DNA from 2 places in the Streptosporangium sp. NPDC087985 genome. Region 1 is predicted to be linked to the other one. Evidence: riboswitches for the same ligand, from Rfam matches in the RefSeq annotation. Region 1 holds a riboswitch; the other holds the start of a gene.
What was found. A riboswitch is a leader RNA that binds a small molecule or an ion and turns the genes downstream of it on or off. The one in region 1 is predicted to bind cobalamin.
Positions count from the first base shown of each region.

Region 1 (4,406 bases):
GCCGCGCCGGTAGCCGGCGGTACGCAGGTCGTCCAGCAATTCCATTTTCGAGCGGGCCGCCTCGACGCTGGTCACGTCGGCGTCCAGGTCGCCGATGGCGCCGATGATCTCGCCGAACTCCGAATAGCACATGTGGGTGTGGATCTGTGTGGTGTCGGCCACTCCGCCGGTGGCCAGCCGGAACGCGGCGACCGCCCACCCCAGGTATCCCTCGCGGTCCGCCCGTCGCAGCGGCAGCAGCTCGCGCAGCGCGGGCTCATCTACCTGGATGATGCGGATGCCCGCGGCCTCCAGGTCATGGATCTCGTCGCGCAGCGCCAGTGCCACCTGTCGCGCGGTTTCGCCAGGTGGCTGGTCGTCGCGGACGAAAGACCAGGCCAGCATGGTGACAGGCCCGGTCAGCATGCCCTTGACCGGCTTGGCTGTCTGGGACTGAGCGTAGGTGGCCCACCGCACCGTCATCGGCTGGGGACGGGAGACGTCGCCGAACAGGATCGGCGGCCGGACGCAGCGGGTGCCGTAAGACTGCACCCAGCCGTGCTCGGTGGCGGCATACCCCTCCAGCAGTTCGGCGAAGTACTGCACCATGTCGTTGCGCTCGGGCTCGCCGTGCACCAGCACATCCAGCCCCAGGTCCTCCTGCAGCGCGATGACCCGGTCGATCTCGGCCTTCATCCGCCTGTCGTATTCGGCCTGGTCGATGTGGCCTGCTCGGAGCGCGGCGCGGGCCTGGCGTACCTGCTCGGTCTGCGGGAAGGAGCCGATGGTGGTGGTGGCCAGCGGTGGCAGGCCCAGGCCGGCGTTCTGCAGGGCGAGCCGTTCGGCGTGCGGCGCGCGCGGGGTTCCCTCGCCCAGGGCTTCCAGCCTGGCCCGTACACGGGCATCGAGGAACCTGTCGACTCCGATCTCCTCGGGGATGACGACCTCGCCGTTCAGCGCCTGGCCGATCCGCACGACCTCGGTCACCTTCTGCCTGGCAAACGCCAGCCGCTCGCGCAGCCGGGGATCCAGCGAGGTCTCGGCCGAGAGGTCGAGCGGGACGTGCAGCAGCGAGCAGGAGGTACTCACCACCAGCCGGTCGGTCAGGCCCAGCAGCGTGGCGCAGGTCGCCAGCGCGCGTGCCGGGTCGGTCCGCCACACGTTGCGGCCGTCCACGACTCCGGCGACCAGAGTCTTGCCGGGCAGCCCGCCGATGGCGCCCAGTGCCTCAAGGTTGCCAGGCCCGGCGACGAAGTCCAGGCCGATCGACTCCACCCTGGTCGCGGCCAGGATCTCCAGCGCGGGCCCGATCTCGCCGAAGTAGGTCGCCACCAGCAACCGAGGGCGGGAGCTCAGCGAGCCCAGCCGCTGGTAGACGCGGCGCAGCGCGGCCAGCTCCTCATCGGTGCGGTCGGCGGCCAGTGTCGGCTCATCCAGCTGCACCTCGGCCACCCCGGCGGCGGCCAGCCGCTCCAGCAGCTCGGTGTAGACCTCCGCCAGGGCGTCCAGCAACCCCAGCGGCGCGAAGCCGGAAACGGTGGATTTGGCCAGCAGCAGGAATGACAGCGGCCCCACCAGAACGGGCCGGGTCTGGACGCCCAGCTTCCGTGCTTCGGTGTACTCGGCCAGCGGTTTGCTCCAGTCCAGCCGGAACCGGGTGTCCGGGCCGAGCTCGGGGACCAGATAGTGGTAGTTGGTGTCGAACCACTTGGTCATCTCCAGCGGCGCGACCCCTTCGGCGCCGCGGGCCATCGCGAAATACGGGTCGGCGGTGCCGGTGAACCGCTCGGGCACCGCGCCGACCAGCATGACTGTGTCCAGCACGTGGTCGTACAGGGAGAAGGTGTTGGACGGGATGGCGTCCAGCCCGGCGGCCGACAGCTCCCGCCACGTCTGGCTCCGCAGTTCGGCGGCGGTCTCTCGCAGGCGATCGGAGTCGATCCGTCCCGCCCAGTAGTCCTCGGTCGCCCGCTTCAGCTCGCGGTGGGCTCCGATGCGGGGGTAACCCTGGATGGTCGTGGTGACCTGGCTCATGGCGTCCTTCCCTCGGCTCATGCCATGTCGGTCCACGGCCGTGCGGAAGGCATGCGAAGGACGCATCCCAGGTCCTCCCGCGAGACCATGGACCACCACGCGCCGGGCGGCGCGCGGGCGGCAGGCAGGTCTTCGGACTCATGGGCGCCTTACTCTCTCCTACCGGCCGTCGCTTCCCAGACGAGAAATATGTCGTCCAGTGCGTGTGACGGCTTTCGTTCCCACTCACCGCTGCGGGGCAGTCCCGGATTCACACCGGGTTCCCTCTTACGACTCCCGGCACCAGGACGGCATCGGGAGAACCAACCGCCTTGGGAGCATATATGAGCAGGCACCTCCCCAACGGTCCAGGCTGGCCGAGGGCGAGCCGCTGTGGCGCGTGCACGAGGCGGTCTTCGCCGTTCTGGCGCTGGAGTCCGAGCCGGTGGACCCGCGTTTGTGATCTCCGGGTAAAGACAAGTGAAGAAGGGCGGCATTTCCCCGAGAGGGACGGTGGCTCCCCGTATACGGGTCCATATCGTTGGAGGCCGGGCCATCAGGGAGGATCGTCGTGAAGTTCGATCGTGCGGCTCTGCGTGAGGTCGTCGCCATCCACGACGACCAGGGGGTGCTGTCGTTCTATGTGACCGCCGACCCCCGGGAGGAGGCGGCGGCCCGGCCCGCATGGCGGATCCGTTTCGGTAACCGGCTCGCCGAACTGCGGAAGGAGGTCACCGCCGATGGGGACCGGTCGCGGCGGATGGCCGTCCTCAAGCGGTTGGAGGGGCTGGAAACGGAGCTCGGGCTGCTGCTCAACCCGAACGAGTCCGGGCTGGGGCGGGTGCTGTTCGCCCCGGTCAGCAGTGACAAGGCGTGGATCTTCTCCTTCCAGCTACCGGTCGCCGACCAGATCGTGCTGGAGTCGACGGCCTACGTGCGGCCGCTGGTCAACACGGTCGAGACCGCACCGCCCGCCGGGATCGCGCTCGTCTCCCGGGATGGGCTGCGCATGATCGACTACCGGTACGGCCTGGCCGAGGAGGTCGGCAGGACATCCTTCGAGGCCGGTACCGAGGAACGGCGGCAGACGCGTGGCGCCGCCTCCTCGGAGCCGGCCCAGCAGATCGTGACGCCACGGGACAAGTTCGAACGCCGGGCCGAGGAGAACCTCGCCAGGCTGCTGCGCGCCACCGGGCCGGGCATCACCGAGCAGGCCGCGAGCCGGGGCTGGACGGCGGTCGTGCTGATCGGTGATGTCCAGCTGACCGAGATCGTGGCGGCGGAGCTGACCGGCGACGTCATCCAGATCGACGCGGTGGTGGACGCGCTGCCCCCGGCGAAGATCGCCGAGTACGCGGAACCGCAGTTGCTGGCCGCCCGCACCCGGTTCGCCACCGCGCTGGCCGGCCGGGCCAGGGACGCCGCCCTGTCCGGTGGGCGCGGCGCCGTCGGCCTGGCGGACACGCTCAACGCGCTGAACGAGAGCCGGGTGGCGCAGCTGTTGCTGGCCGAGTCCCGCGAGTGGAGCGGCAGCCGTACGGCCGACGGGCGGCTCTGCCCGCCTGACCAGATCCCGCAGGGGGAGCCGGCGCAGACACACGTCCGGGAGCCCCGGATGGGGGAGCGCATGATCGAGCGGGCTCTGGACATCGACGCCGAGGTGATCGTGCTGGACCAGCAGGCCTCCGAGGTCCTCGCCGATCTCGACGGGGTAGCCGCGATCCTGCGCTGGTAGGGAAGTGGCCGCCTCCGCCCAGTGGGTGGCCAACTGGCTGATCACCGTCTCCTCTCCGTCCCTGGCGGCGTGGAGTCTGGCCGGTGCCTATGTCGGGTACGCCTTCTTCGCCGCGCTGTCCTCCGTCTCCGTGTGGTGGAAGATCAGGGAGGCCGAGGGACGCAAGCTGGAGGACATGGGCTAGGTTCACGCCCTGGTCTCCAGGCCGGCGGTGCCTTTTTCTAGCGCCTGTACCTGCGATGGTGCCACTGACCGCGGTGGTGCCACCGCCTGCGGTGGAGCATGCCCATCATCCCCACCACCAGCCAGGCGAGGAAGACGAACTTGAGCATTCCGAACCCGGTGATCGCAGCCGCGGCGGCCACGGCCAGGAAGACCAGCAGGATGATCGGCGGGCCGCCCCGGCGGCCCATCCCGTGGCGGTGCCAGGCCGCGGGGTGAGGGGGCGTCCAGCCCTGGCCGTGTGCGGCGCCGTCACCCTTGGGACGGGAACCGGGCAGCTCGGGTAGGTCGGCGGAGACCAGGGCCAGGTCGCGACCGGTGCGCGCGGACAGGGTCAGTTCGAGGCGTTCGTCGAGCTCCTGATGGGTCAGACGGCCCTGCGCGTAGTGCTCGCGCAGGGCCGTCATGGCCGCATCGCGCTCGGCGTCTCCGATACGGAGATCGTCCCGGGACGTCA
Region 1 covers NZ_JBIUTQ010000003.1:95,665-100,070, forward strand. The annotation lists gene metE (5-methyltetrahydropteroyltriglutamate--homocysteine S-methyltransferase) at 1-2,013, opposite strand, end outside; cobalamin riboswitch at 2,119-2,335, opposite strand; partial or broken gene ACIN94_RS09310 (hypothetical protein) at 2,360-2,455, shown strand; gene ACIN94_RS09315 (VLRF1 family aeRF1-type release factor) at 2,564-3,727, shown strand; gene ACIN94_RS09320 (hypothetical protein) at 3,732-3,911, shown strand; gene ACIN94_RS09325 (DUF1707 domain-containing protein) at 3,949-4,406, opposite strand, start outside.

Region 2 (4,406 bases), on a different contig from region 1:
CTGGGAGGCCGGTCACTACGACACCGGCGGCTACGAGCACTACCTGCTCAAGGAGATCTCCGAGCAGCCCGAGACCGTGGCCCGGACGCTGCGCGGGCGGCTGGACGACCGCTTCCACGTCGCCCACCTGGGCGGCCTCAACATGGACGCGCGCGAGACGCGGTCGTTCCGCCGCGTGAAGATCATCGGTTGCGGCTCGGCCTACTACTCGGGCCAGATCGGCGCCCAGCTCATCGAGGAACTGGCGCGGATCCCGGCCGACGCCGAACCGGCCAGCGAGTTCCGCTACCGCAGCCCGGTCGTGGAGCCCGACACCCTCTACGTGGCGATCAGCCAGTCGGGGGAGACCTACGACACCCTCGCCGCCGTCCAGGAGCTCAAGCGCAAGGGCGGCCGGGTGCTCGGCATCGTCAACACCGTCGGCAGCGCCATCGCCCGCGAGTGCGACGGCGGTGTCTACCTGCATGCCGGCCCCGAGGTCTCGGTGGCGAGCACGAAGGCGTTCACCTCGACCGCGGTGGCCTTCGCGCTGCTCGCGCTCCACCTGGGCCGGGTGCGTGACCTGTCCCCGGCCGACGGCCGCCGCATCTGCGAGGGCCTGCGCAGGCTGCCCGGCCAGATCAAGGAGATCCTGGCGCTGGAGCCGCAGATCAGGGAGCTGGCGCACAAGTACGCCGATGCGCCGAGCATGATGTTCGTCGGCAGGGTCCGGGGTTATCCGGTGGCCCGCGAGGGCGCGCAGAAGCTCAAGGAGATTTCCTACGTGCACGCCGAGGCCTATCCGGCCAGCGAGCTCAAGCACGGGCCGCTGGCGCTGATCGGCCCGGAGATGCCGACCGTGGCGATCGTGCCCGATGACGAGCTGCTGGACAAGAACCTCACCACGCTGGGCGAGATCCGCGCGCGCGGGGGACGGGTGCTCATGGTCGGTCACCGTACGGCTGACCCGAAGCTGGCCGACGACTGCGTCGTGGTGCCGAGGAACGAGACCGAGCTGGACCCGATCCTGCTGTCGATCCCGCTCCAGCTCTTCGCGTACCACGCCGCCGTGGCGCTGGAGCGTGACGTGGACAAGCCTCGCAACCTGGCCAAGAGCGTCACGGTGGAGTGAGCCGGCGCCTCGATCCTCATAAGGCGATAAGGCCCCCAATATATGACAGAGAGTGATGCATCTGTAACCTGAGGTATTGAATGGTCTCGGGGAGGGGGCGCCTATGCACCGCCGGCGGTTCTTCGCGCTCGCCCTGGGAGTCATGGTCGCCGGCGGCTGCGGGGCGGGGGGCTCCCCCGCACCCACGGCGGGCCGGCTCACCGTCGTCGCGCCAGCCGCGCGCGGGCAGGGCTGGGACCGGGCCGCACGTGCGCTGGCCATGGTCCTGACCGGCGACCGGATGGCGCGGACGGTTGAGGTGAGCAACTATCCGGGTGGCCTGGGCGCCGCCGCGCTGGGGGCGTTCCCCGCCGCCCACGACCCGTTCATGCGCGAGGGCAGGCTGCTCCTCACCGGGATGCCGATGGTGGCGGGGGCGGAGATCGCCAATGCCGCCTCCGTGGTGAAGTCCACCACACCCCTGGCCCGGCTCGTCGGCGACTGGGCAGCCCTGGTCGTCCCGGCCGGCTCACGCCTGCGCGCCTTCGAGGACTTCGCCGCGGCGCTCCGCCGCGACCCGGCCAAGCTGACGGTGGGCGGCCGGATGGATGGTGGCTCCGACCACGTGCTCTACGGCATGATCAGCAAGTGCCTGGGAGTGGACACCCGGCTGCTGAACTACGCCGGCTACTCCAGCGGGGCCGAGGCCGCGCAGGCGCTCCAGGATGGCCGGGTCGCCGCGCTGCTGGGCTCGGCCCGCTCCTTTGTGCCCGAGATCGCCGCAGGCCGCCTGCGGCCGCTGGTGGTCTCCTCCGCCGAGCGGATCGACGGGATCGACGCGCCGACGATGATGGAGCTGGATATCCGTCTGGAGTACACCGACTGGTGCGGCATCCTCGGCCCCCGCGGCATGAGCTCCGAGGACAGGGACGCGGCCGTCGCTCTGTGTGACCGCGTCGACGCCTCACCCCGCTGGCGGGCCGTCTGCGTGGCCAACGGCTGGAACCGGGTCTACCTGAGCGGGGACGACTTCCGCCAGTGGCTCGTCACGGAGACCGGCCGCACCCGGGAGGTGCTCAACGAACTCGGCCTCCTGAGCACTTTCTCCACAAGTTGTTGGGGTAGTTGCGTCCGGCGGCCCTACATGTAGGATCCTGCTCGTTGCTGGTTCGCCCCCTTGCGAGGGCGAGGCAAGAGGGAACCCGGTGGGAGTCCGGGACTGCCCCGCAGCGGTGAACGGGAACGACCACCGTCATGAGAGCACTGGGCGCGCCATGCCTGGGAAGCGACGGTCAGTAGGCAAGAGTCAGGCGCCCGTGAGTCCGAAAACCTGCCGGCGATATGGAACTGTCCAGGGCTTCGAGGGAGGGCCCGCGGACTGAGGCGGTCCGGCGTGCCCGGAACCGCCCTCGGACGCGTGCGCTTTTCCGGCGAGAGCCGTGCGGGGAATTCGAGCGCGCGAGGGGTAGCACGTGACACAGACTTTGGCCGATGCCGCCGGGAAGACCGGCAACGACCCGGCTGCCCGCCGGTTGGCCATCGAGGAGGCCGCCGCCCGAGTGATCACCGATCCGGAGAACTCCAGGATCGCCGCCGGGCTGCTGGCGGAGCTGATCGCCGACGAGGCGGCTGAGCACGGCGTGCGGACCTTCTCCGAGTCCATCGCCGCCACCCACGAGGCCGGACTCGTCCAGGACGGGCTGGCCGCCTTCGTGGCCGCCCACGCCGAGGTGCTGGACGCGCTGGTGGCGGAGGACGCCGACGGCCGGTTCGAGTACTTCGGGCTGCGCACGGTCTACGACCGTTACCTGCTGCGCCACCCGCGGACCCGCAAGGTCCTGGAACGTCCGCAGCACTTCTTCCTGCGGGTGGCCTGCGGCCTGTCGGAGACGGTCGAGGAGGCCGCCGAGCTGTATGCGCTCATGGCCACCCTGTCCTACCTGCCGAGCTCGCCGACGCTGTTCAACTCCGGCTCGCGCAGGCCCCAGCTGTCGTCCTGCTTCCTGCTCGACTCGCCCCGCGACGAGCTGGAGGCGATCTACGAGCGCTACGGGCAGGTCGCCCGGCTGTCGAAGTACGCCGGGGGCATCGGCATCGCCTGGACCAGGGTCCGCTCGCGCGGCTCGCTGATCCGGGGCACCAACGGCCACTCCAACGGCATCGTGCCGTGGCTGCGCACGCTGGACTCCAGTGTCGCCGCGGTCAACCAGGGTGGCCGCCGTAAGGGAGCGGCCTGCGTCTACCTGGAGTCCTGGCACGCCGACGTCGAGGAGTTCCTCGAACTGCGCGACAACACCGGCGAGGAGGCTCGCCGCACGCACAACCTGAACCTGGCCAACTGGGTCCCCGATGAGTTCATGCGCCGGGTCGAGGCCGACGGCGTGTGGTCGCTGTTCGACCCCAAGGAGGTCCCGCACCTCACCGACCTGTACGGCGCCGCGTTCGAGGAGGCCTACCGGGTCGCCGAGGCCGAGGGCCGCTATGTCAGGCAGGTCCCGGCGCGGTCCCTGTACGGCCGGATGATGCGCACCCTCGCCCAGACCGGCAACGGCTGGATGACCTTCAAGGACGCGGCCAACCGGACCTCCAACCAGACGGCCCGCCCCGAGAACGTCATCCACCTGTCGAACCTCTGCACCGAGATCCTCGAGGTCACCAACGACGCCGAGACGGCCGTCTGCAACCTCGGCTCGATCAACCTCGCCGCCCACCTCGACGGCCAGGAGATCGACTGGGCACGGCTGCGCCGGACCGTCCGCACCGCCGTACGGTTCCTGGACCGGACCATCGACCTGGGCTTCTACCCGACCCCCGAGGCCGAGACGGCCAACCGGAAGTGGCGGCCGATCGGCCTGGGCCTGATGGGCCTGGCCGATGTGTTCTTCGCGCTACGGCTGCCGTTCGACTCGCCGCGGGCGCTGGAGCTCTCCACCCGGATCTCCGAGGAGATCGCGCTGGCGGCCTACGCCACGTCCGCGGACCTGGCCGTCGAGCGGGGCCGTCACCCTTCCTACGACGAGACCCGGGCCGCCGGCGGTGTGCTCCATCCCGACCACTACGGGGCCGGGCGGTCGCCGGAGTGGGAGCGGCTCAGGGAGCGGATCGCCGAGACCGGTCTGCGCAACTCGCTGATGATCGCGATCGCGCCCACCGCCACGATCGCCTCCATCGCGGGCTGCTACGAGTGCATCGAGCCCCAGGTGTCCAACATCTTCAAGCGTGAGACGCTGTCGGGGGAGTTCCTCCAGGTCAACCGCTACCTGGTCCGCGACCTTTCGGCCCGCGGCCTGTGGACCCCGCAGATCCGGGACGCGAT
Region 2 covers NZ_JBIUTQ010000002.1:607,811-612,216, forward strand. The annotation lists gene glmS (glutamine--fructose-6-phosphate transaminase (isomerizing)) at 1-1,111, shown strand, start outside; gene ACIN94_RS08110 (Bug family tripartite tricarboxylate transporter substrate binding protein) at 1,215-2,240, shown strand; cobalamin riboswitch at 2,239-2,443, shown strand; gene ACIN94_RS08115 (ribonucleoside-diphosphate reductase subunit alpha) at 2,563-4,406, shown strand, end outside.
Region 2: it holds a riboswitch for cobalamin, as region 1 does, so the genes downstream of both, ACIN94_RS08115 (ribonucleoside-diphosphate reductase subunit alpha) here and metE (5-methyltetrahydropteroyltriglutamate--homocysteine S-methyltransferase) in region 1, are expected to answer to the same signal.